4 regions of the Marinomonas sp. TI.3.20 genome follow, and region 1 is predicted to be linked to each of the others. Evidence: predicted binding sites of a transcription regulator. Region 1 holds the regulator's gene; each other region holds the start of a gene.
The links. Region 1 encodes sigma-54, which starts transcription at its own class of promoters, with help from an activator protein. Its sites were predicted from a motif close to TGGCACNNNNNTTGCTNT; they were not measured.
Positions count from the first base shown of each region.

Region 2: the regulator sigma-54 is predicted to act here: its motif matches at 2,643-2,660, upstream of V6259_RS11655 (isoamylase early set domain-containing protein).
Region 3: the regulator sigma-54 is predicted to act here: its motif matches at 3,084-3,101, upstream of hmpA (NO-inducible flavohemoprotein).
Region 4: the regulator sigma-54 is predicted to act here: its motif matches at 3,684-3,701, upstream of V6259_RS00460 (amino acid ABC transporter substrate-binding protein).

Region 1 covers NZ_JBAKAS010000002.1:116,907-122,555, forward strand. The annotation lists gene lptC (LPS export ABC transporter periplasmic protein LptC) at 1-386, shown strand, start outside; gene lptA (lipopolysaccharide transport periplasmic protein LptA) at 370-879, shown strand; gene lptB (LPS export ABC transporter ATP-binding protein) at 880-1,605, shown strand; gene V6259_RS03095 (RNA polymerase factor sigma-54) at 1,681-3,156, shown strand; gene V6259_RS03100 (PTS sugar transporter subunit IIA) at 3,175-3,624, shown strand; gene V6259_RS03105 (HPr family phosphocarrier protein) at 3,634-3,903, shown strand; gene mgtE (magnesium transporter) at 3,912-5,264, shown strand; gene yjgA (ribosome biogenesis factor YjgA) at 5,271-5,649, shown strand, end outside.
Region 2 covers NZ_JBAKAS010000010.1:99,173-104,821, forward strand. The annotation lists gene V6259_RS11645 (hypothetical protein) at 1-122, shown strand, start outside; gene V6259_RS11650 (lysophospholipid acyltransferase family protein) at 584-2,296, shown strand; gene V6259_RS11655 (isoamylase early set domain-containing protein) at 2,733-3,038, shown strand; gene betB (betaine-aldehyde dehydrogenase) at 3,339-4,796, shown strand; gene betA (choline dehydrogenase) at 4,808-5,649, shown strand, end outside.
Region 3 covers NZ_JBAKAS010000001.1:207,674-213,322, reverse strand. The annotation lists gene V6259_RS00960 (MATE family efflux transporter) at 1-316, opposite strand, end outside; gene V6259_RS00955 (hypothetical protein) at 723-926, shown strand; gene V6259_RS00950 (group II truncated hemoglobin) at 927-1,361, shown strand; gene norR (nitric oxide reductase transcriptional regulator NorR) at 1,358-2,944, opposite strand; gene hmpA (NO-inducible flavohemoprotein) at 3,155-4,348, shown strand; gene V6259_RS00935 (GNAT family N-acetyltransferase) at 4,396-5,571, opposite strand; gene aroE (shikimate dehydrogenase) at 5,574-5,649, opposite strand, start outside.
Region 4 covers NZ_JBAKAS010000001.1:96,947-102,595, forward strand. The annotation lists gene V6259_RS00445 (hydrogen peroxide-inducible genes activator) at 1-549, shown strand, start outside; gene recG (ATP-dependent DNA helicase RecG) at 557-2,638, shown strand; gene lrp (leucine-responsive transcriptional regulator Lrp) at 2,751-3,227, opposite strand; gene V6259_RS00460 (amino acid ABC transporter substrate-binding protein) at 3,782-4,804, shown strand; gene V6259_RS00465 (amino acid ABC transporter permease) at 4,908-5,649, shown strand, end outside.

The DNA.
Region 1 (5,649 bases):
TACAAGAGACGCTAACGGCAACACAAGCTCTGCACTACAATCAAGAATCTCGCACCTTGCTAGACAATCCGACAATTCAGCGACATGACTCAGCTGGGGCTTGGAATGCAAAAGGGAAAAAAGGAGTAATAGAGGACGGTAGTCATGATATCCTATTAACAGATGACGCTGTCGCTGTTAAACAATTTTCAGATTCTCCTGATATCACCCTTAACGCAGACAGCATTCATTATTTGGATGACAAGCAATCATTAACAAGCAGCGGTAACGCCACCCTTTATTCAACGCAAGGCAAAACTACCGCAAAAACAATTACTACCTACATTAATTCAGAAGAAGTCGTGATGACAGGATCTGTACGAGGACAGTATGAAACAACTCATTAACATTAGCGCGCTACTGGCCGGACTCATAATTAGCCAGCACGCACTTGCACTGCCTGATGACTTAAGCAAACCGCTGACGATACAGTCTAACGAAGCATTTTTAGACCAAAAAACTGGCATAGCGACTTATAAAGGTGATGTTTTTGTTAAACAAGGATCCATTGAGATACAAGCTCAATTCCTGAAAGTAACAACGGATCCTAAAACACGCAAATTCAGCAAATTGGTAGCCACAGGCAAGCCTGCAAAATTTAGCCAACAAATTGATTGGAATGGCAACATGATGATCAGTCGAGGTGAGCAAATTAACTATGAAGTTACCAGCTCAACATTAGACATATCAGGCAATGCTTACCTCAATAGAATGGATGATAAAATCACAGCAGATCATATTCTATACCACATAGACACTGGCACCTTTAACGCTAAGAAACAAGGTTCTGGCCGAGTATCCATGACACTACAACCAGCAGATGACAAAAAAGAGAAATAGATGGCCCTGTTAGAAGCTAGAAACCTTGCTAAAAGCTACAAAAAAAGACAAGTCGTTAAAGATGTCTCCATTTCTGTTGAATCAGGACAAGCTGTTGGACTACTTGGGCCAAATGGTGCAGGCAAAACAACGTGCTTTTATATGATAGTGGGCATGGTGTCTAACGACGCTGGCGGCATTTTTATTGACGGTCATGACATCACCAAAAACGCTATGCATACTCGCGCCCAAAAAGGTATCGGCTACCTACCGCAAGAAGCTTCAATTTTTAGAAAAATGTCCGTTGAAGACAATATTTATGCCATTTTAGAAACACGCAAAGAATTATCCAAAGAGCAAAAGCACGAAAGATTAGAAACATTATTAAATGAATTTCATGTCACCCATATTCGTAGCAACCTAGGCATGGCACTATCAGGCGGCGAAAGACGTCGCGTTGAAATAGCTCGCGCGTTGGCAATGAACCCTAAGTTCATTCTTTTGGATGAACCTTTTGCTGGTGTTGATCCCATCTCTGTCGGCGACATCAAATTAATCATAAAACACTTACAAGAAAGCGGCATAGGTGTTTTGATTACAGACCACAATGTACGAGAAACGCTGGATATTTGCGACAAGGCTTATATCGTTGGTAATGGAAAAATCATTGCTTCAGGTGATGCCCAAACAGTCATAAACAATGAACAAGTAAAAAAGGTTTATTTAGGCGACGACTTCCGCCTATAGCCCCTTATCTTTGCAGCCGAAAGGGAGTAGTATGCATAACTCGTTCCAATTTTCTCTTATTAGAAGTGTTTCTTTATGAAGCAGTCCTTGCAACTAAAAATCGGTCAACAACTGACCATGACGCCTCAGCTGCAACAAGCCATTCGGTTGCTGCAGCTTTCTACGTTAGATCTGAAACAAGAAATTCATGAATTTCTAGAGTCAAATCCTCTATTAGAAATAGACGATGATGACTATGCCAGTTCAGAAGCACCGACAAGAGAACAACAAGAAGCAAACGATAAGAAAGTTGAAGCGAGCTCAAGCGAAGAAGCTCGTGTCGAATCGGAGTGGACCGACAGCATCCCTGAAGAGCTATCTATCGACAGCAACTGGGACGACACCTTTCAAAACTCAGCGGCCGCGGTTACTTCTAGCACAAACTATGAAGGCGAAAGCGACTATGAGAGCCGTAATGCTCCCTCAGAAAGCATTCAAGACCATCTAATTTGGCAACTCAATTTAACGCACATGTCAGACCGAGACATTGAAATCGCTTACGCAATTATCGAGTGCGTCCAATCTGATGGCTATTTGAGCATTACAGCGGAAGATATATGGGAATCGCTCTCCAGCGAACTAGAAGACTTAGAACTTGACGAAGTAATGGCGGTGCAGCATAGACTCCAACGCTTTGATCCTGTTGGCGTTTGCTCAACCGACTTACGCGATTGCTTATTAGTCCAACTAGAAGCCTTTCGCGACCACCCACTGTACAAAAGCACTTACAATTTAGTCGATAATTATTTACCTCTGCTGGGTAATCGTGATTTTGTACAATTAAGTCGAAAAACAAAACTCAAAGAAGAATCATTAAAAGAAGTGGTTGAGTTAATTCAACAACTTAATCCACGTCCAGGTTCTATTATTGATTCCGATGACACAGATTATGTAATACCTGACGTATCTGTTAAAAAAATAAATAACACTTGGCAAGTCGAACTAAACAATGACGCCCTTCCACCTGTCAAAATTAATGAAACCTACTCTGCAATGGCAAGCACTGCGTCCACCTCAGAAGACGCAACATACATAAAGAATTCATTGCAAGAAGCCAAATGGTTCATGAAAAGTCTGCAAAGCCGCAACGAAACACTATTAAAAGTGACTAGCTGTATCGTTAAACGTCAAATTGATTTTTTCGAATTAGGCGAAGAAGCCATGAAACCCATGGTGTTGCATGATGTAGCTGAAGAAGTAGGCATGCACGAATCTACTATTTCGCGAGTTACTACGCATAAATACATGCACACACCTAAAGGCATATTTGAACTAAAATATTTCTTCTCTAGCCATGTAAACACCGCCTCAGGTGGCGAATGCTCTTCTACTGCAATAAGAGCCATGATTAAAAAATTAGTACTGGAAGAACCGGCTAAAAAACCGCTAAGTGACAATAAACTGGCCACCGTTTTAGCCGACCAAGGCATACAGGTAGCACGACGTACTGTGGCAAAATACCGCGAGGCAATGAATATTCCTCCTTCAAATGAACGAAAACGATTGATCTAATACGGATAATATTTCCCTATGCCATTGAAATCATTATTAAAAACAGACCTTGTACTAGCAAAACAAGACATCGTCAGTAAAAAACGCATTCTTGAAAGCATTGCTGAAGTTGCTGCAAACCGACTTCATTGTGACAAAGAAGCCATTTATGAAGCACTGTTAAGTCGAGAAAAACTCGGCAGCACAGGCATAGGCAATGGTATTGCTATCCCACATTGTCGCCTAGAAACTGCCAATCACACTGCTGTTATCGCAATTTCGTTACAATCTGCTATCGATTTCGATGCTATAGACAAGAAACCCATTGATTTAGTCTTTGCACTTATCGTACCGCCACAGGAATGCGACGAACACCTATCTACACTTGCCGAAATAGCAGAGTTGGCACAGTCGGATGACGCCTTAAACAAGCTTAGAGCAGCAGAAACAAACGACGCTCTATTTGCAGCACTAGATTCTCTACTATAAGGAAAAAACATGTTGGAAGAGTCTGTCACAATCATAAACAAACTTGGCCTTCACGCTCGTGCAGCGGGAAAACTGGTCGAAACAACCTCACGCTTCTCTTCTGACATCACCATTGAAAAAGATGGTCGTAATGTGGATGGGAAAAGCATTATGGCGATGATGATGCTAGCAGCCAGTAAAGGCACTGACATCAAGATCAAAACCAATGGAGAAGACGAAGAGGAAGCAATCAAAGCGATCATCGCCTTGATCCATGATCGCTTTGGCGAAGACGAGTAAGGACGGCCATGTCAGAACAAACCACTCTCGCTCATCTTCAAACGGTCACCGAATCTCTAGAATCCGGTGCCACCATGCAAATCCGTTATTTACTTAACGGCGCCCTACCTGCACAAGACGTTGCCCGCTTACTTGAGTCATCCCCACCAAAAGAACGTAAACTTCTTTGGGATTTAATCGACTCTAAAAACGAAGGCGAAGTACTCCAATACTTAAGTGAAGAGATTGGCGTACAATTCATGTTAAACATGAACACAGAACGCCTAGTCGCTGTTTCTGAGCATTTCGAAAGTGATGACCTTGCCGATCTTTTACAACACCTCCCAGAGACCGTTGTAAAAGAAGTTCTGGCTTCCATGTCCAGCCAAGACAGAATGCGAGTGGAAGCACTATTAAGCTACTCAGAGGACTCTGCTGGCGGCTTGATGAATACGGATACAATCACTATCCGTCCAAACATCACCCTTGATATCGTTTTTCGCTACTTACGCCGACATAAGACTCTCCCTGACATGACCGATAGCCTACTGGTTGTGAGTCGCTCTGATCGCCTACTAGGAACGCTACCTCTAACAAAACTACTGGTTGCAGACGTGAATTGCACCGTGCGCGACATTATGGAAACAGACAATACCGTTATTGATGCCAACACACCCGCTAGCGAAGTAGCACAACTCTTTGAAAAGATGGACCTAGTATCGGCTCCCGTCATTGATAGCATCACCAAAAAATTATTAGGTCGAATCACTATCGATGACGTAGTTGATGTAATTCGCGACGAAGCAGAGCACTCTATGCTGAGTATGGCCGGCCTAGACGATGACGAAGACACTTTTGCCCCCATACTAAAAACAACGAGACGACGCGCAGTTTGGCTCGGCATCAACTTAATTACCGCATTCATCGCATCGTATGTAATTGGCTTATTTCAGCACACCCTAGATCAAATTGTCGCGCTTGCTATTCTGATGCCAATTGTTGCCAGCATGGGCGGCATTGCGGGGTCTCAAGTACTGACTCTTGTCATTCGAGGCATTGCCTTAAACCAGATAGGTGCGACCAATACTCGATGGCTTTTAAACAGAGAACTCATTGTTGGCGTATTAAATGGTATACTTTGGGCGACCGTTATTGCCGCTTTAACAGCACTTTGGTTTGACAACATAAAGATTGCCTATATCATTGCAAGCGCGACAATCATAAATCTGTTTTTTGCCGCACTCACAGGCACGCTATTACCAATTTTCTTAAAAAAACTTGGTATCGACCCAGCTTTAGCCGCCAGTGTGATTTTAACAACTGTGACTGATGTCGTTGGCTTTTTAGCCTTCCTCGGTCTTGCTACCATTTTTTTAGTATAGGTTCCCATGACAGACTTTGATCAAATTGATGACGATGAAGAAATTATTAAAAGTAAAACGCAGATCAAGCGTGAAATGGAAGGCCTACAAGAGCTAGGTAAGAAATTATTAAGCCTGAGTAAAAATCAGCAAAAGAAAATCCAGATGTCTGAAACATTGAGAGCCGCTCTTACTGAAGCCACTCGCATAAAACAGCACGAAGCTTCAAGAAGACATCTACAATATATTGGCAGAGTGATGCGCACTGAGGATCATGAATCTATTGCTCACAGCATAGCCATATTTGATAGTACGTCTGCTGCCTATAACAAGCTATTCCACCAACTAGAGCTTAAACGTGATGCTCTCATTGGAGAACATAGCAAAGAAGTGCTTGCTGAGTATC
Region 2 (5,649 bases), on a different contig from region 1:
CAGCTTTGGAATGGTCTGATGGCGAAGCATTCTGGGGGAGTGTTGCTATTGGGATTACTATTTACTGCCTATGGAACTTCTTCTACAAGTTTAATGACAATAATACGTCGCAAGATTCGTAAAAGCTTAACAGGCAAATATCTGCCTTTTTATCTTCTCCGCTATATTACTTACTAGGCAAACGTCACAATATCGTAAACCAAGCTCCTTGGTAAAAGCGTATTCCATACCCTCCTAAGACATTTATTCGTCTCAACTTTTGCTATATTGATTGCTATAGAGTTTTGTATTTTCTTTTTCCGATGTGTGGAAAGCCTCTCTTACCGTCGAAAAGAAAGTAAGCCTCCCTAACGACTCTATCGCTGCTGGTTCTCCAGTTGGCGGTTCTTGCCCACCTACTGGTGGGCTTTTTTATGTATTAACGCTTTGCGTTATTTATTGCATTTCATTATCCAATTAGGCCCGCTAACCTGCAAAAAGCCTTTGGTCATATTTTAGCCATCTAATTGTCACCCACCTGTCACATTTGCACTCTAGTCTCAATAGTACCAACTAAGAGTCTTCCCCCTAGCGGAGCGCCATTGTGATACAAGTAGAACAATTGATTGCCAATAAATCACCTCAGTTCTTCAACAAGAGCCCACTTATTACTCGCCCTACATTGAGCGTACTAAAACACTTATTTCACGAAAATGAAGTGAATCATTTTTTAGATAAAAATGAGGATTGCGCTGGTTTCGAGTTTATTGATCGAGTCTTAGACCATTTCAATTTCACTTATCAAGTTGGTCAAATGGACCGTCGCAATATTCCCGCCAGCGGCCGCGTGATGATCATTGCTAATCATCCACTTGGTGCACTTGATGGCTTAGCACTATTGCGCTTAGTGGGAGAAATTCGTCCTGATGTGAAGATCGTTGGTAATGATTTATTAATGGGATTCGATGGCCTCAAAAGCCTCGTGTTACCCGTCGATAATATGGGCGGAAAGACAGGGCGCCAGCAACTTAAAGCGATTATGAATTGCTTACACAATGAAGAAGCCGTCATTATCTTTCCTGCTGGAGAAGTTTCCCGCCTATCGCCTAGCGGCGTAAAAGATCAACGCTGGAACCATAATTATCTCAAACTAGCTCAGAAGACCAACAGTCCATTGCTACCGGTTCACATTGGTGGTCGCAACTCGATATTATTTTACACCAGCTCTTTGATTTATCGCCCACTGTCTACTATCCAGCTCGCTAACGAAATGTTTCGTCAAAGAAACCGAAAGATACCAATGCAAGTAGGCCAAGCGATTCCAATTCAAGAATTGGCCAAACTACCGTTAAATGATAAAGAAAAAAGTAAGCTGGTAAAGCGTCACCTTTACCGCATTGCAAAAGGCAAAAAACCACTCCTTAAAACAGAGAAAACAGTCGAACATCCACAGAATCGGCAATTAATTCGTAACGAATTAAAGCAGTCTGAGCTCCTTGGCAGTACCAAAGACAACAAGCAAATCTACTTATTTAATTACGACCCCATGTCCGTCATTATGAAAGAAATCGGGCGTTTACGGGAGATTTCCTTTCGTAAGGTAGGCGAAGGTACTGGCGAACGCTCTGATGTAGACAAATTTGATCAACATTATCGCCATTTGATTTTATGGGATGAAGAAGAATTAGAAATCGTCGGGGCGTATCGTATCGGGGAAGTTGCTCGTTACATGAAAGAAGATAACCAAAATCGGATTTATAGTGCGGAATTATTCCGTTACTCATGCGATATGGAGCCCTATTTTGAACAAGGTATTGAGCTGGGCCGCAGCTTTATCCAGCCTAAATATTGGGGGAAACGCAGCCTAGATTATTTATGGTATGGCATTGGCGCTTATTTAAACCGTCATCCAGATATTCGTTATATGTTTGGACCTGTGAGCCTAAGCAACAGCTACCCACAAATTGCCAAAGATTTTATCGTGTCTTTCTACACACTGTATTTTTCAGATAAAGAACATTTGGCCAAATCATTTACACCATACCAGGTTAACCCAGAGCACACTGAAATCATTTCAGGATTATTCTCAGGCACAAGCTACGAAGAAGACTTTAAAATCCTGAAAGAACAACTCGGACATTTTGGTGCCAGCGTTCCAACGTTGTTTAAACAATACAGTGAGCTCTGTGAAGAAGGTGGGGTTCGCTTCTTAGACTTTGGAGTCGATGCCGACTTTGGCTACTGTGTGGACGGTTTAGTCCTAGTAGACCTAAATACAGTCAAAGAAGCGAAACGAAAACGTTACCTAGATCAATGATGATGACGATTTGAGTGGTGGGGTTTCTGGTGATTTTTATCATGGGGTAACTTGAATAAAACAAGATAAGCGATCTTAATCACCAGCATCACAGTTAATACGATAAGAACGATCAGTTGTAGATCCATGCTATCACCACTTATTTGTAATTTTAAACGGGTGCGTTATGTCACTTTCTAAGTGTAGCTTATATCATTATTAAACAGCAAAAAACTGTGCATTTATTGATCTACGGCACTAAATAATAGCAACGACAGGCCTTAATTTGGCTTATTATTAGGTGAGTCAAATTATCATTTGAAGCAAAATGCCAAGTTTTACTCAAATATGAATGACTTATGGTAAATGGCGCAGGTCTTGCTTGAGAGAATAGAGTTACCCCTTTATTTTACCTGACACATTAGTTTCATCTCAAAAATAGATATTGGAGCTGGAAATGATTGAGAAAAAGTACCTAAAAACCAAACCACAATGCAAAGTAAAATTTGCGCTTCCTGCCGACAAAGTTGGTAATGCCAAAAAAGTAGCTGTTGTTGGCGACTTTAATAATTGGGACTGCAACGCAAACCCAATGAAAAAACAAAAATCCGGCGTGTTTGCCTCTACGTTAAGTTTGGGAATTGATGCCGCTTATCAGTTTCGCTATGTATTAGATGGTACAGAGTGGATCAATGATGAAATGGCCGATGACTATGTACCAAGCCCAATAAGCTATGATACAAATGGTGTCATTAGCCTCTAAAAATAGCTTCCTAGTCTATTTCTACGTCTCTCTTTCATAGTGTGGACCAGAGGCGCTACTTTTTTCTCAAGTCCTTATTTTGAGGGCACTTCTGTACCTGCTTAAAATAAAACACTTCCTTTGCCTAGCCTCCTAGCTTTATCCTTAGACCACTAATTAATGGATTCAGGCTGCAATTAATAGTCAAAAAATGTACAATTGTTTTTATTAAACGCGCGTTTAATAAAAACGCAGCAATCAGTATCTCGATTATTCAAGCGAATATATCGTCAAGACACTAAACGATTAAAGAGGTTTACCATGGCACATCAGCAGCAATATATTCACGGTCGCTACCTTGCATCTACAAGCGGAGAACATTTCGAAACGCTAAACCCTGCAACAGGTGAAGTCATTGCCACTATCGAGCACGCTGGACAAGCTGAGCTAGATGCTGCTGTTGAGTCGGCAAAAAAAGGGCAAAAAGTATGGGCTGCAATGAGCCCGGTAGAACGTGGCCGTATCTTAAAAAGAGCAGCAGAATTACTACGTGAAAACAATGAAGAACTTGCTCGATTAGAAGTACTCGACACCGGTAAACCATTACAAGAAGCTATATGTGTTGATATTGAAACCGGTGCAGACGTAATAGAATACTACGCAGGTCTAACCGACAAAATCCAAGGCGAATACCAAGATCTTGGTAACGGCAACTTCTACTACACTCGTAAAGAGCCTCTTGGCGTATGTGCTGGTATCGGCGCATGGAACTACCCAATTCAAATCGCTTGTTGGAAATCAGGGCCTGCACTGGCTGCAGGTAACGCCATGATTTTCAAACCATCTGAAGAAACACCGTTAACAGCACTGAAATTGGCTGAGATTTACACTCAAGCTGGCTTACCGGATGGCGTGTTTAATGTGGTTCAAGGCGATGCTCGCACTGGCCAGATGATTACCGCGCACCCAGGTATTGACAAGGTATCGTTTACTGGTGAAGTGGGTACAGGTAAAAAAGTCATGGCCGCTTCTGCACAATCTCTGAAGCAAGTAACCATGGAATTAGGGGGCAAATCCCCAATGATTATCTTTCCTGATATGCCAGTTGACCAAGCTGTGTCTGCCGCGATGCTAGCCAATTTCTATACTCAGGGTGAAGTTTGTACCAACGGTACTCGTGTTTTTGTCCATGCAGACATCATGGATGCTTTTACTAAAGAATTAAAAACTCGTACTGAAGCCATGATCATTGGCGACCCAATGGACATGGATACACAAGTTGGCGCATTGATCTCTAAAGATCATATGCAAAAAGTACTTGGCTTTATTGATGCGGCCAAAGCATCTGGCGCAACGTTATTGTGCGGTGGTTATCAAGTCACTGACAATGGTTTAGAAAACGGCGCCTTCGTGGCACCAACTGTCTTCACCAATTGCACCGACGACATGCCGCAAGTACGTGAAGAAATCTTCGGACCAGTTATGTCTGTTTTAAGCTTCACCGATGAAGATGACGTTATTGCTCGTGCAAACGACACAAAATACGGTTTAGCGGCTGGCGTATTCACCAAAGATTTTGCCCGTGCACACCGCGTAATCAATCAAATGCAAGCCGGTATTTGCTGGATCAATGCATGGGGCTCATCTCCTGCAGAAATGCCTGTTGGCGGTTATAAAGAGTCTGGTGTTGGTCGTGAAAACGGCATAGATACGCTTTATCACTACACCCAAAATAAGAGCGTATTTGTTGACCTGAACGACGTTCAAAACCCTTATTAAGCGAGAATATAATGGCAAACGAAATTTACGATTACGTTATTGTCGGCGCTGGTTCCGCGGGTTGTGTACTAGCAGACCGACTGACAGAAAATGGCGACAACAAGGTATTATTATTGGAGATGGGCGGCTCAGACAAGAGCGTTTTCATCCAAATGCCAACCGCTTTATCGTACCCAATGAACACAGACAAATACGCATGGCAATTCCATTCTGATAAAGAGCCAGGCTTAGACAACCGAGAAATGCACTGCCCTCGTGGCAAGGTACTAGGTGGGTCATCTTCCATTAATGGCATGGTGTACGTTCGCGGACATGCTTGCGACTTTGATCAATGGGAAGAAAACGGTGCGAAAGGCTGGAGTTATCAAGCTTGTCTACCATATTTCAAAAAAGCGGAAACATGGAAAGGCGGTGCAGACATGTATCGTGGCGGCCAAGGTCCCTTGTTTACCAACAATGGTAACGACATGACTTACAACCCTCTTTACCAAGCTTTTATTGATGCAGGCGAAGAAGCTGGTTACGGCAAGACAGGCGATTACAACGGTTACCGCCAAGAAGGCTTTGGCGCAATGCACATGACAGTAAAGAACGGTGTACGTGCTTCCACATCTAATGCCTACCTTCGTCGTGCAATGCAACGCCCTAACTTAACACTAAAAACTGGGGTGCTTAGTCACAAGGTCATTTTCGAAGGTAAAAAAGCAATTGGCATTGAATTCAGTAAGAATGGCAAAACTCAGCAACTAAACGCCCGCAAAGAAGTCATTTTATCTGCTGGTTCTGTCGGCTCGCCACAATTACTCCAATTGTCCGGTGTCGGTCCAAAAGACGTGCTAAAAAAAGCAGGAGT
Region 3 (5,649 bases), on a different contig from region 1:
CCATTAAGGTGATCGCTAAATCGATAATGGGATGACGAAAGAGAATCAGCATTAAGCCAATAAATACACCCATCAAAATAGACTGCAATAGCAACTCTCGGACCCGACGCTCATCACCTTGTCCTAATGCTTGCGCAGTCAGACCTGTCGACCCCATTCGCAAAAAGCCAAATGCCCAAAACAGAAAGCTAAAAATACTCGCGCCAATCGCAACCGCTGCAAGATGGGTTGCGGTACCTAAATGACCAACGACCGCGGTATCCACCAGTCCTAATAACGGCGTAGTAATGTTGGATACCATAGGCGGCCAAGCCATGCGCCAAATTTTTCGATGCAAAGCGACATCGCTTTTATAAGAGTGGATAACTTGTTGAAAACTAAATAAAGGCACCAGAATCACAACCTTGTGGATACTTTTTGTATTGTGGATAAAAAGCCGTCTGATTCACATCGCCGGTTTCATTTTTAATGTGGGTAATTTGCCTACTTATACACAAACAACCCCTTTTTTAGGGAAATAAAACCGTATTTTAACGATAATTTTGTTTTATGGGAGGCTTTTTTCCTTATTTTTGGGAATAAGTCATTTTTACTCACCAATCAGTTTACCGTTTTATTATTCGCTTATTTCTGGGATAAGTGATGCTTTTTTCCACAGCGAGCGCTACAAGGCGTGAAAATTTTGCTAAACTCGCGCTTATTTTTTATGCACCGGAGACTCTATGAAAAAGCAACTTAGACCTTTATTAGAAGGATTGGCCGTAGGTTGTGTGTTTATCAGCATCACCATGCTGTTTCAAATTCCACTTTATATGAGCTTTATTATTGGTGCTTTAGCTGCGCTTGGCGGTTACCGTAATTCGATCAAGATGGATCGCGCTAAAAATAAGAAAAAATCCGACACCAACACACAGGATCACGATTAAATGAATGACTCTTTTCGTCCACCTTATGGCGAAGGCGATGGCACATTGCAAGCGGTCGGTGGCTTATCGGGATTACAAACATTAGTCGAAACCTTCTACCGGCTAATGGCGGAGACACCTGAGTACCGTCCGCTGTTTGACATGCACCCAAAAAACCTTTCACTGACGATCGAAAAGTTAGTGGCATTTTTATCAGGTTGGATGGGAGGAGAGCGTTTATTTTCGCAGAAATTTGGTCCTATTAGCTTACCTCAAGCCCATGCGCACTTGATCATTACTGAGAAGGAAAAGGCCATGTGGCTTAATTGCATGGAAGCCGCGTTAATTGAGCTGGGGTATCAAGAAGACCTGCGAGCTTATTTGCTCACCAAACTTGAGTTTCCCGCAGAGCGAATCCACCAAGTCAGTGCGGCACGCCATGGTCATAGCGACTAGCTTTTTATTGCTTTGCCAACACTGATGCCCAAACGCTTCGCTAATCGCATTAAGTTGGCCCGATCCATCGATAAATGACGCGCGGCTTGCGACCAATTACCGCTTGCTGCTTCCAATGCGTGACGAATCCTATCCTTTTGATATCGCTCGGTTTCTAGTCGTAAATCAATGGATTCAAAAGCGCTCTCTTGAGGCTCTTCCAATACAGCTTCGTCTGTTTGTACCTTTTCTTTTTTTAACTTACTTATCTGTAACCCAGTAAGATGCTGTGGTGTAATAACGGTAATGCCAGTGGGAGTGTCCGCTTTAGCAAATAAAGCCGCTCGAGAAATAACATGCTCTAGCTCTCGAACATTGCCCGGCCAGTGATACGCTTCTAGCAAAGAGATCGCGGCGGCCGATAAAGTAAGCTGTTGAAGCCCTAATTTACGACGAAAGCCTTCCGCAAAAAATCCCGCCAATAGAGGTATATCACCTTGTCTCTCTTTCAATGCAGGCACTTGGATAGGAAACACACTAAGGCGATGGAAAAGATCTGACCGAAAGCGATGTTCGGCAACTTCCTGTTCCAAGCGTCGATTGGTCGCGGCAATTATCCGTACATCTACTTTGCGAATATCATCCTTACCCACGGCTTGGATCTCTTGATTTTGAATCGCTCTTAGCAAACTACCTTGTACTTCTAATGGCAGCTCGCCAATCTCATCCAAAAAGAGGGTACCACCATCGGCGAGGACAAACTTTCCTTCACGGTCACGATCGGCGCCGGTAAAGGCGCCTTTTACATGGCCAAATAACTCACTTTCAATCAAGTTTTGTGGAATCGCCGCGCAATTTACATACACCATAGGCGATTGCCTGCGATTGGAGGCATGATGGAGAGAACGTGCGACCAGCTCTTTACCCACACCGGTTTCGCCTTCTATTAAAATCGCAAAATCGGAAGGCGCTACCAGCTTAATTGCTTGATGAAGCGCTTTCATTACATCACTTTGACCAATCATCTCATAGCCGTCTTTGACTCTTGCCTCTTCGCTCATGACCTGCAACGCATGTTCCGCTCGCTGAGATTTTGTCTCCAACTGCTCCATTAACATCGCGGTATTCAGTGTCATCGCCGCCATGGTGCCAATGATCTCAAGCGCTCTGGTGTCGATATTATCAAATAGGTTAGGCGTAATGCTGTCTAGCGTCACCACACCAATCAACTTGCCATCCAAATACAAGGGCACGCCCATGCAAGAATGCACGCGCAAATGCTCATCATGGCCTAGCACCATGCCGTCGTAAGGGTCAGGTAAAGAAGAATCAGACGGGAATCGAACGGGGTAGTGGCCCGCACAGATTTCGCTCAGCCGTGGGTGCTCGGTAATGGTAAAGCGTCGTCCCATTAGGTCTTCAGACAAACCGCGCTGAGCAATCGGCGTCAACACACCGTGATGATGTATCAGCAATACCACCGCATCACAATTAATGGTCGCTCGAACCGCGTAGACCAATTGCTCAAAGCGGTTAGTTTGCGTTACCGCACTCGCCAAATCCAGCGCAAAACTCAGTAAGGCATTGTTTGAAACCTGATTCATTCTCTTCAACCTATGAAATAGCTAAGATAGAGTCATTTTGACACATAAGAAACATAAAGACCTATTTATATTTGTGTCTATATGACTCTATTGAAATATTTTTATTTTTAAACCATTGAAAAATAACGATTTATTTTGTTGGCACGACTTTCGCTATATAAACAGTAATAGAAATTCAATTACGATACTTTAGTAGAAAGGAGCACCACCATGCTATCCCAAACACATATAGATACAGTAAAAGCGACTATCCCATTGTTGGCTTCAGCTGGCCCAGCGATTACTGAGTACTTTTACCAGCGCATGTTTACTCACAACCCAGAGTTGAGTGACATCTTCAACATGACAAACCAAAAAACAGGTCGCCAACCAGCGGCTTTGTTTAATGCCATTGCGGCTTACGCGACTCATATTGATAACTTAGAAGTCTTAACCAGCGCTGTGATGCGCATTGCTCATAAGCACACTAGTTTTAACATCCAGCCTGATCAATACGACATTGTTGGCCATCACTTGATTGAAACCCTGCGTGAACTTGCGCCAGAGGCTTTCACTCCTGATGTAGAAGAAGCTTGGGTAGCGGCTTACGCTCAATTAGCCGAAATCTTTATCAAGGTAGAAGGTGACCTATACGCGAAAAATGCGGCCGAAACCGGTGGCTGGAAAGATTTCCGTGAATTCCGTGTGGCGTCTAAAACACCAGAATCTGAATTAGTCACTAGCTTCGTTCTAGAGCCGGTAGATGGTAATCCTGTAATTGACTACATTCCTGGTCAATACCTAGGTGTTAAAATACATCCTAAAGGTAACCAGTACGACGAAATCCGTCAGTACTCTTTGTCTACCACTGCCAATGGCAAAAGCTACCGCATCAGTGTCAAACGTGAAGGAAATGATGAGATGGCGGGCGTGATGTCTAACTATCTACATGATCACATTAATGTCGGTGACATTGTCGAAGCGATGCCACCAGCGGGTGACTTTATCTTCGAAGACAAAGCAAAACCTGTTGTGCTTATTTCTGGCGGCGTTGGCTTAACACCGATGCAAGCTATGCTGGATACCTTTGCTAAGCAAGGTTACAGCCAGCCAATTAGTTACTTACATGCTTGTGCTCACGAAGGTCAGCATTCCTTTAAAGCACACGTAAACAGCGTTAAAGCGCAATTGCCTCAACTGTCTGTTCATACTTGGTATGAGCGCGCTAACGAAACAGAAGAGGGTGTTTACGAAGGTAATATGCAACTAGCAGACATCAAAGACGCTTTGCCTTTGACAGATGGGGATTTTTACCTATGTGGTCCAGTCGGTTTCATGATGTTTGTGAAACAGCAATTACTGACATTAGGCGTTGAAGCGGACCGTGTTCATTACGAATTATTCGGCCCACATCAAGACGTTTAAGCCATCTTTATCGTGGCATCTTAATCATCAGTCTGGCTGGCGTAGCGCTAGCTAGGCTCTTGTTTAAAAGGCAATAACGCGTGGGTATCTTGATGATACTCGCGCACCGCTTGCGCTTCTTCCTCACAGAAATTCCCAATCGCCTCTCGAAATCCTTGATGAGCAATGTAATGTACGCTGTGGCTAAAAACAGGTTCAAAGCCACGAGCAATCTTGTGTTCCCCTTGTGTACCCGGATCGAAATGCTGTAACCCTTTTTCGAGACAAAACTCGATTCCTTGGTAATAACAAGCTTCAAAATGCAGGCAATCCACTTCTTCCATACAGCCCCAATAACGCCCATATAGTGAATGATCATCAAAGAAACACCACGACGCGGCGATCGCTTCGCCTTCTCTGTACGCCTGCACCAAGAGGATTTGATCGCCCATGGTGTCCGCCAATAAGCCAAAAAATTCTCGAGTCAGATAACCTTGTTGACCACGTTTGGCATAGGTTGATTGATAACACAGATAAAAGAAGTCAATTTCAGCGGCCGTCAGTTCATTACCAAGGGTACGCGTCAGAGTCACGCCTTGCTTAACCACCTTGTCGCGCTCTTTGCGTGCGGCTTTTCGCTTACGGCTTGAGAAGTGCGAAAAGTAATGATCCATGTCGTGATAATCACGATTAAACCAATGAAACTGGCAAGAAACACGCTGTAATAGGGTTTTATCTTGGCGCAATAAATCTACGTGTTCAGGCTTAGTAAACAGCAAGTGCCAACTTGAAAATTGGCGCTCCTGATTGGCTTCGGTCATCAGCTTCGCCAGCGCTGGGTACAGATTCGCAAAGTCTGCATCGTCACCTTTTGGGTCAAGATGAGAGAATATCCGCAGCCCAGTGACAGGAGAAAAAGGAATCGCCCAAATCCGCTTAGGATAGTATTCCATTCCATAGCGCTGATAAGCATCGGCCCATGACCAATCGAAGACAAACTCGCCTTGTGAGTGGGTTTTAAGATACGTTGGGGCAATGGCTAATGGTCGATCCTCGCCCAGCTCATCTGCATCAGTAATCAGCAAATATTCTGGGTACCAACCTGTGCCTTCACCAATACTGCGGCTTTGTTCTAACGCTAGGTGAAACGCGTATTGCGCAAAGGGATAACGAGTGTTACCAATAGCCGCTTGCCAGTTGGCTTCACCTATCTGTTCAACTCTATTAAACCACTGCGCTTTCATCTTTAGGCTTCCATTTCTTGGCGCATTTTAGCGACTAAAGAGCTGGTTTCTGGACGAACTTGGCGCCATAAATAAAAT
Region 4 (5,649 bases), on a different contig from region 1:
ATGCCTCTTATCATTGAAGAAGATCTGACTGAAAACTTGCGACCTAAACTGCGCAATGGCGAACTGGATGCGATAATAATCGCCCTTCCATTCCACGAACCAGATGTAGTGACACAACCGATTTATGAAGAAGAGTTTGTCGTATTAATGCCCAAAGATCACTTGTGGACTAAGCTAACTCACATCAATACCGATCAACTTTCTAGCGATAACTTACTACTACTTGGTAAGGGGCATTGCTTCAGCGAGCAAGTATTAGAAGCCTGCCCTTTAGCAAACGAAGGGGGACATAGCGAAGGGCGCACCATAGTCAATGGCAGCTCTCTTGAAACTATTCGCTACATGGTAGCATCTGGTCTAGGCGTTACCGTTTTACCTAAATCGGCCGTCATGCACATCGATCATTCACTATTGGAAGTTCGACCTTTTACAGCACCTGCGCCTAAACGCACTGTGGCACTTGCGTGGCGTGCTAGCTATCCACGTCCGAATGCCATTGAAGCGGTAAGCCAGTCGATCCGCGAAGCCAGCAAGAAGTTGGATCTTTAGGCTCATTATGATAGATGATCTCGACACACAAGATGTTAGAGAACTAAAAGGTGTTGGCGATGCCATGGCTGAGAAGCTAGCAAAGCTGCACCTAAATACGGTACAAGACTTACTTTTTCATCTGCCTATTCGCTACCAAGACAGAACCCGCGTTGTGCCAATCGGCCAATTACGCTTCGGAGACGAAGCGGTTATTGAAGGCATATCAACTGGCTGTGAAATAAAAATGGGCAAACGTCGCAGCTTAGTGTGCCGAATTAAAGACGCTACAGGAACCTTGTGCCTGCGTTTCTTTCACTTCTCAGCAGCACAAAAAAAACAACTTGAGTCTGGAACGCGCATTCGATGTTTTGGTGAAATACGCCGTGGCAGTACCGGATTCGAAATATACCATCCCGAATATAAAACGATCAACGACGATGATACTCATTCAGGTAGCGACCAGCTGACGCCAATTTACCCTTTAACTGAAGGCATTACTCAAGCCAAGATACGCACACTTTGCGAACAAGCTTTAGAGCGCCTTACGCCATACAATCTAAAAGAATGGCTACCCGATAGCATTCGTCAGCAATTTGGCCTTCCCCCACTAGATGATGCGATTCGTTTTCTCCATCATCCAACAACTGACGCAAACCTAGAGCAGTTAAAAGCAGGTGCTCATCCAGCACAATACCGTCTCTCTTTTGAAGAACTAATGGCTCATCAACTGTCTTTGATTGGTAAAAAAATTAAAGCAAAAGAAGATAAGGCCATTCAGGTTGTTGAGTCAGGTCAACTTGCTCAGGGGTTATTAGAACAACTTCCTTTTTCGCCAACCAATGCGCAGCAGCGTGTTTTTCGTGAAATATTATCCGACCTAAAATCTGGACATCCTATGCTCCGTCTTGTTCAAGGAGACGTTGGATCAGGTAAAACCCTTGTCGCTGCATTAGCAGCTGCCGCCGTAGTAGATGCCGGCTACCAAGTGGCGATTATGGCACCAACAGAAATTCTCGCCGAGCAGCACCTCGCTAACTTTACTCATTGGTTTACTCCGCTTAACTTAAAAGTCGCTTGGATGGCTGGCAAACTAAAAGGCAAAGCACGCGAAGCAGAGCTTGAAGACATCGCTTCGGGAGCCGCTCATATCATTGTTGGCACACATGCCTTGTTCCAAGAAAATGTCCATTTCGATCGCTTAGCACTCGCGGTGATAGATGAGCAACATCGCTTTGGCGTTCATCAACGTATGGCGTTACGCGAAAAAGGCTTAAAACAAGGCTTTCAACCTCATCAGCTTATTATGACCGCTACCCCTATTCCTCGCACACTGGCCATGTCAGCCTATGCAGATTTAGACTGTTCAATCATCGACGAACTGCCCCCAGGAAGAACACCTGTAAACACCATAGTGGTATCAGATCAACGTCGTAGCGAAGTGATTGAGCGGGTAAAAGTAGCCTGCCAAGAAGGCAAACAAGTATATTGGGTTTGTACTCTCATTGAAGAATCAGAGGCGCTGCAATGCCAAGCAGCAGAAGACACAGCTATTTTATTAGAAGAACAGCTAACTGGACTTAATATAGGCTTAGTTCATGGACGGCTTAAATCGACAGAAAAAGCCGATATTATGGCGCGATTCAAAGCAAATGACATTCAGTTACTGGTTGCAACAACCGTCATTGAAGTTGGGGTAGACGTGCCTAATGCCAGCTTAATGATTATCGAAAACCCTGAACGCTTAGGCTTAGCTCAGCTACATCAGTTACGAGGCCGAGTAGGTCGTGGCCAAACGGCCAGTCACTGTGTGCTTTTATATAAGGCTCCTTTAGGGCAGCAAGGAAAAGAGCGCTTATCTACTATGAGAGAAACCAGTGACGGCTTTAAGATCGCCGAAAAAGACTTAGAGTTACGCGGCCCTGGCGAATTACTAGGCACCAGACAGACAGGCCTTTGGGAATTCAAGGTTGCTGATTTACAGAGAGATAAAGCATTGTTAGACGATGTTCAAAAAGCGGCCACTCTGCTCCATCAGCATTATCCAGAATGTATATCACCCTTGCTTTTGCGGTGGTTACCAAATCATAGCCAATATTTAAACGTATAGCTTCTTTTAGACAGCTCAAAAAAAAGGCGTTAGATTGCTCCAACACCTTTTTTAATTTTGCCTATCAGCACTGCTATCGATCAGCGCTTCTATCTATTAAAAACTTGATAAGCTACGGGATGCTAACCACAGTCGTATTTTTCACTTCTTCCATGGCGACATAGGTACGAGATTCTCTTACATGCGGCAAGGTTAGTAATGTTTCACCAAGCAGCAACCGATAAGAATCCATATTAGACACTCGCGCTTTCAATAAATATTCAAAATCACCAGCGATCAAATGACATTCAAGAATTTCAGGTATTTCTGTGACCGCGGTTTTAAATTCGTTAAAACCTTCAGGAGATGTCGTTTTTAAACGAATTTCTACGAATACCAGTAAGCCAGCATCCACCTTTTTAGGGTCAACTAACGCACAATAGCCCGTAATATAACCATTACGTTCTAGACGTCGTACACGCTCTAAACACGGAGTCGCGCTCAAGCCTACACGACTGGCTAATTCAACGTTCGACAAACGTCCGTTGACCTGCAGTTCCCGCAGAATTTTTTTATCTAAACGATCAAGCGGCTTAGTTGAGTTGTCCATTCGAAATGGATCTCCTTTGTCACACTAAAGTATTGTTAAGTCTATCATGTAGATACTAAATTATGGGGAGCACTTTTTATAAAATATTTCTGTTGTTTGATGACTAAAATATAGCGAGTCATTATTAGAACAGAATGGATATTTTGCACTGATATGGTGCTTTTTACGTTATCTTACGAATTGCTTCCTTATTTTACACTTCCTGATGCACTAATAGGTAACATAATCGTCAATTGGATAATCTAGATTATTACTTTTAAACATAAATTGGATATTTTTTATACACGATTTTGCTAAAAACGGCTCACCTTGCAAAAATTAAGCATTAAAAAAGTCATTTATAGCATTTTACCCTTGACTAGAAGCTATAAACAGTCATTCTATTAGACATTGCAGCGTTCTTTCAGAAGAATATTCTGCATCTAATGATACAAAAAAAATAAATAATCATATTGTTGGCAATATTTTTGCATTATTTTCATTCAAGTCCAAGACTTACAAAGAGTGAAAAGACAAACAACACACACAAAAGAAATGCCTGGGAGGCTAAATCAATGAAATCGAACGTTTGTAAACTATTCGCAATGGCTGCTGTCACTGCAGCAATCAGCACGGCTGCTGCTGCTGGCACACTAGATGACGTTAAAGCAAAAGGTTTCGTACAATGTGGCGTAAGCCAAGGCGTACCAGGATTTTCAAATGCTGATGATAAAGGTAACTGGACTGGTATCGATGTAGACGCATGTCGTGCCGTAGCCGCTGCCATCTTCAATGACCCACAAAAAGTCAAGTTCACTCCTCTTTCTGCTAAAGAACGTTTCACCGCACTACAGTCAGGTGAAATTGACATTCTTTCTCGTAACACAACATGGACTTACACTCGCGATGTTGCGCTAGGTCTTGACTTCACAGCAACCAATTTTTATGACGGCCAAGGCTTCATCGTACATAAAGAGCTAGGTGTAAAATCTGCATTAGATCTTGATGGCGCTACCGTTTGTACTGAGCAAGGTACAACAACAGAATTAAACATGGCGGATTTCTTCCGCAAACACAAAATGTCTTACGTTCCTGTTATCGTCCAAAAAGCAGACGAAGCTGTCGCAGCCTATGCATCAGGTCGTTGTGATGTATTTACGACGGATAAATCTGGTCTTGCCGCTTGGCGTACTAAGATGAAAAATCCTAAAGACAACATAATCCTTCCGGAAACTATTTCTAAAGAACCACTAGGTCCTGTTGTTCGTCACGGCGACAACCAGTGGAAAGATTTGGTTACTTGGGTAATGTTTGTTCAGGTTAACGCTGAAGAAATGGGCATTTCATCTAAAAACGTAGCGCAAATCAAAGCTGACTCTAAAGACCCATCTGTTCGCCGTCTATTAGGCGCTGAAGGTGACATGGGTAAAGATCTAGGTCTTAGCGCTGATTGGGCTTACAACGTTATCGCAAAAGTAGGTAACTACGGTGAAGAATTCGACCGTAACGTAGGTAAAGATTCTCCTCTAGATCTTCCTCGTGGCCTAAACAATCTTTGGAACAACGGCGGCATCATGTACGCGCCACCAGTTCGTTAATATAGTATTAAATAACTTCGTTTAGTTATTTCCCAGCAGCAAAACTCGCTGCTGGGAATTTTCCCTTCCTTATCCATCTGACGAGCAGTTTGCCTGAACCAAGATGAGCGATATTAAAAAACCTACTAAAAAAAGCTTTTTGTACGATGCGGGAACACGTTCCATCATCTTCCAAATTTTGCTTTTAGCCCTTGTTGTCTTTGTTTGTTATTACTTATTTAGTAACTTACAAGCCAACCTAGATAACCGCGGAATTTCTACTGGTTTCTCTTTTTTGAATCAACCAGCTGGCTTTCCAATCCTTATTCACCTTATTAGTTATACTGAAGCCGATACTTACGGGCGCGCATTCCTCGTCGCTTTAATCAATACTTTTGTTATTTCTATTCTCGGCATCTTCTTTGCGACCATCATTGGCGTCGTTATGGGCCTGGCCCGTTTATCAAAAAACTGGTTAGTCGCACGTTTAGCAACGGTATACATTGAAACGTTGCGGAACATTCCACTCTTACTACAAATATTCTTTTGGTATTTTGCCGTATTAGCCGCATTACCCAGCCCAAAACAAAGTTATGAATTTGCCGATTTTTTCTTGAATAAACGCGGTATTTATTCTCCAAATCCAATCACACAAGATGGCTTTGGTATCGCAATTATGGGCTTTATACTGTCTATTTTTGCCGCTATTGCACTGATTGTATGGGCGAAAAAACGTCAAACTAGAACGGGACTTTGGTTCCCTGCCTATTGGTCTGCTCTTGGTACTATTGTGGTGATTACCTTTATTGCCTTTGCCGTTGCAGGATTCCCACTAGAGTTCGACCTTCCTGTAAAAAGTCGTTTTA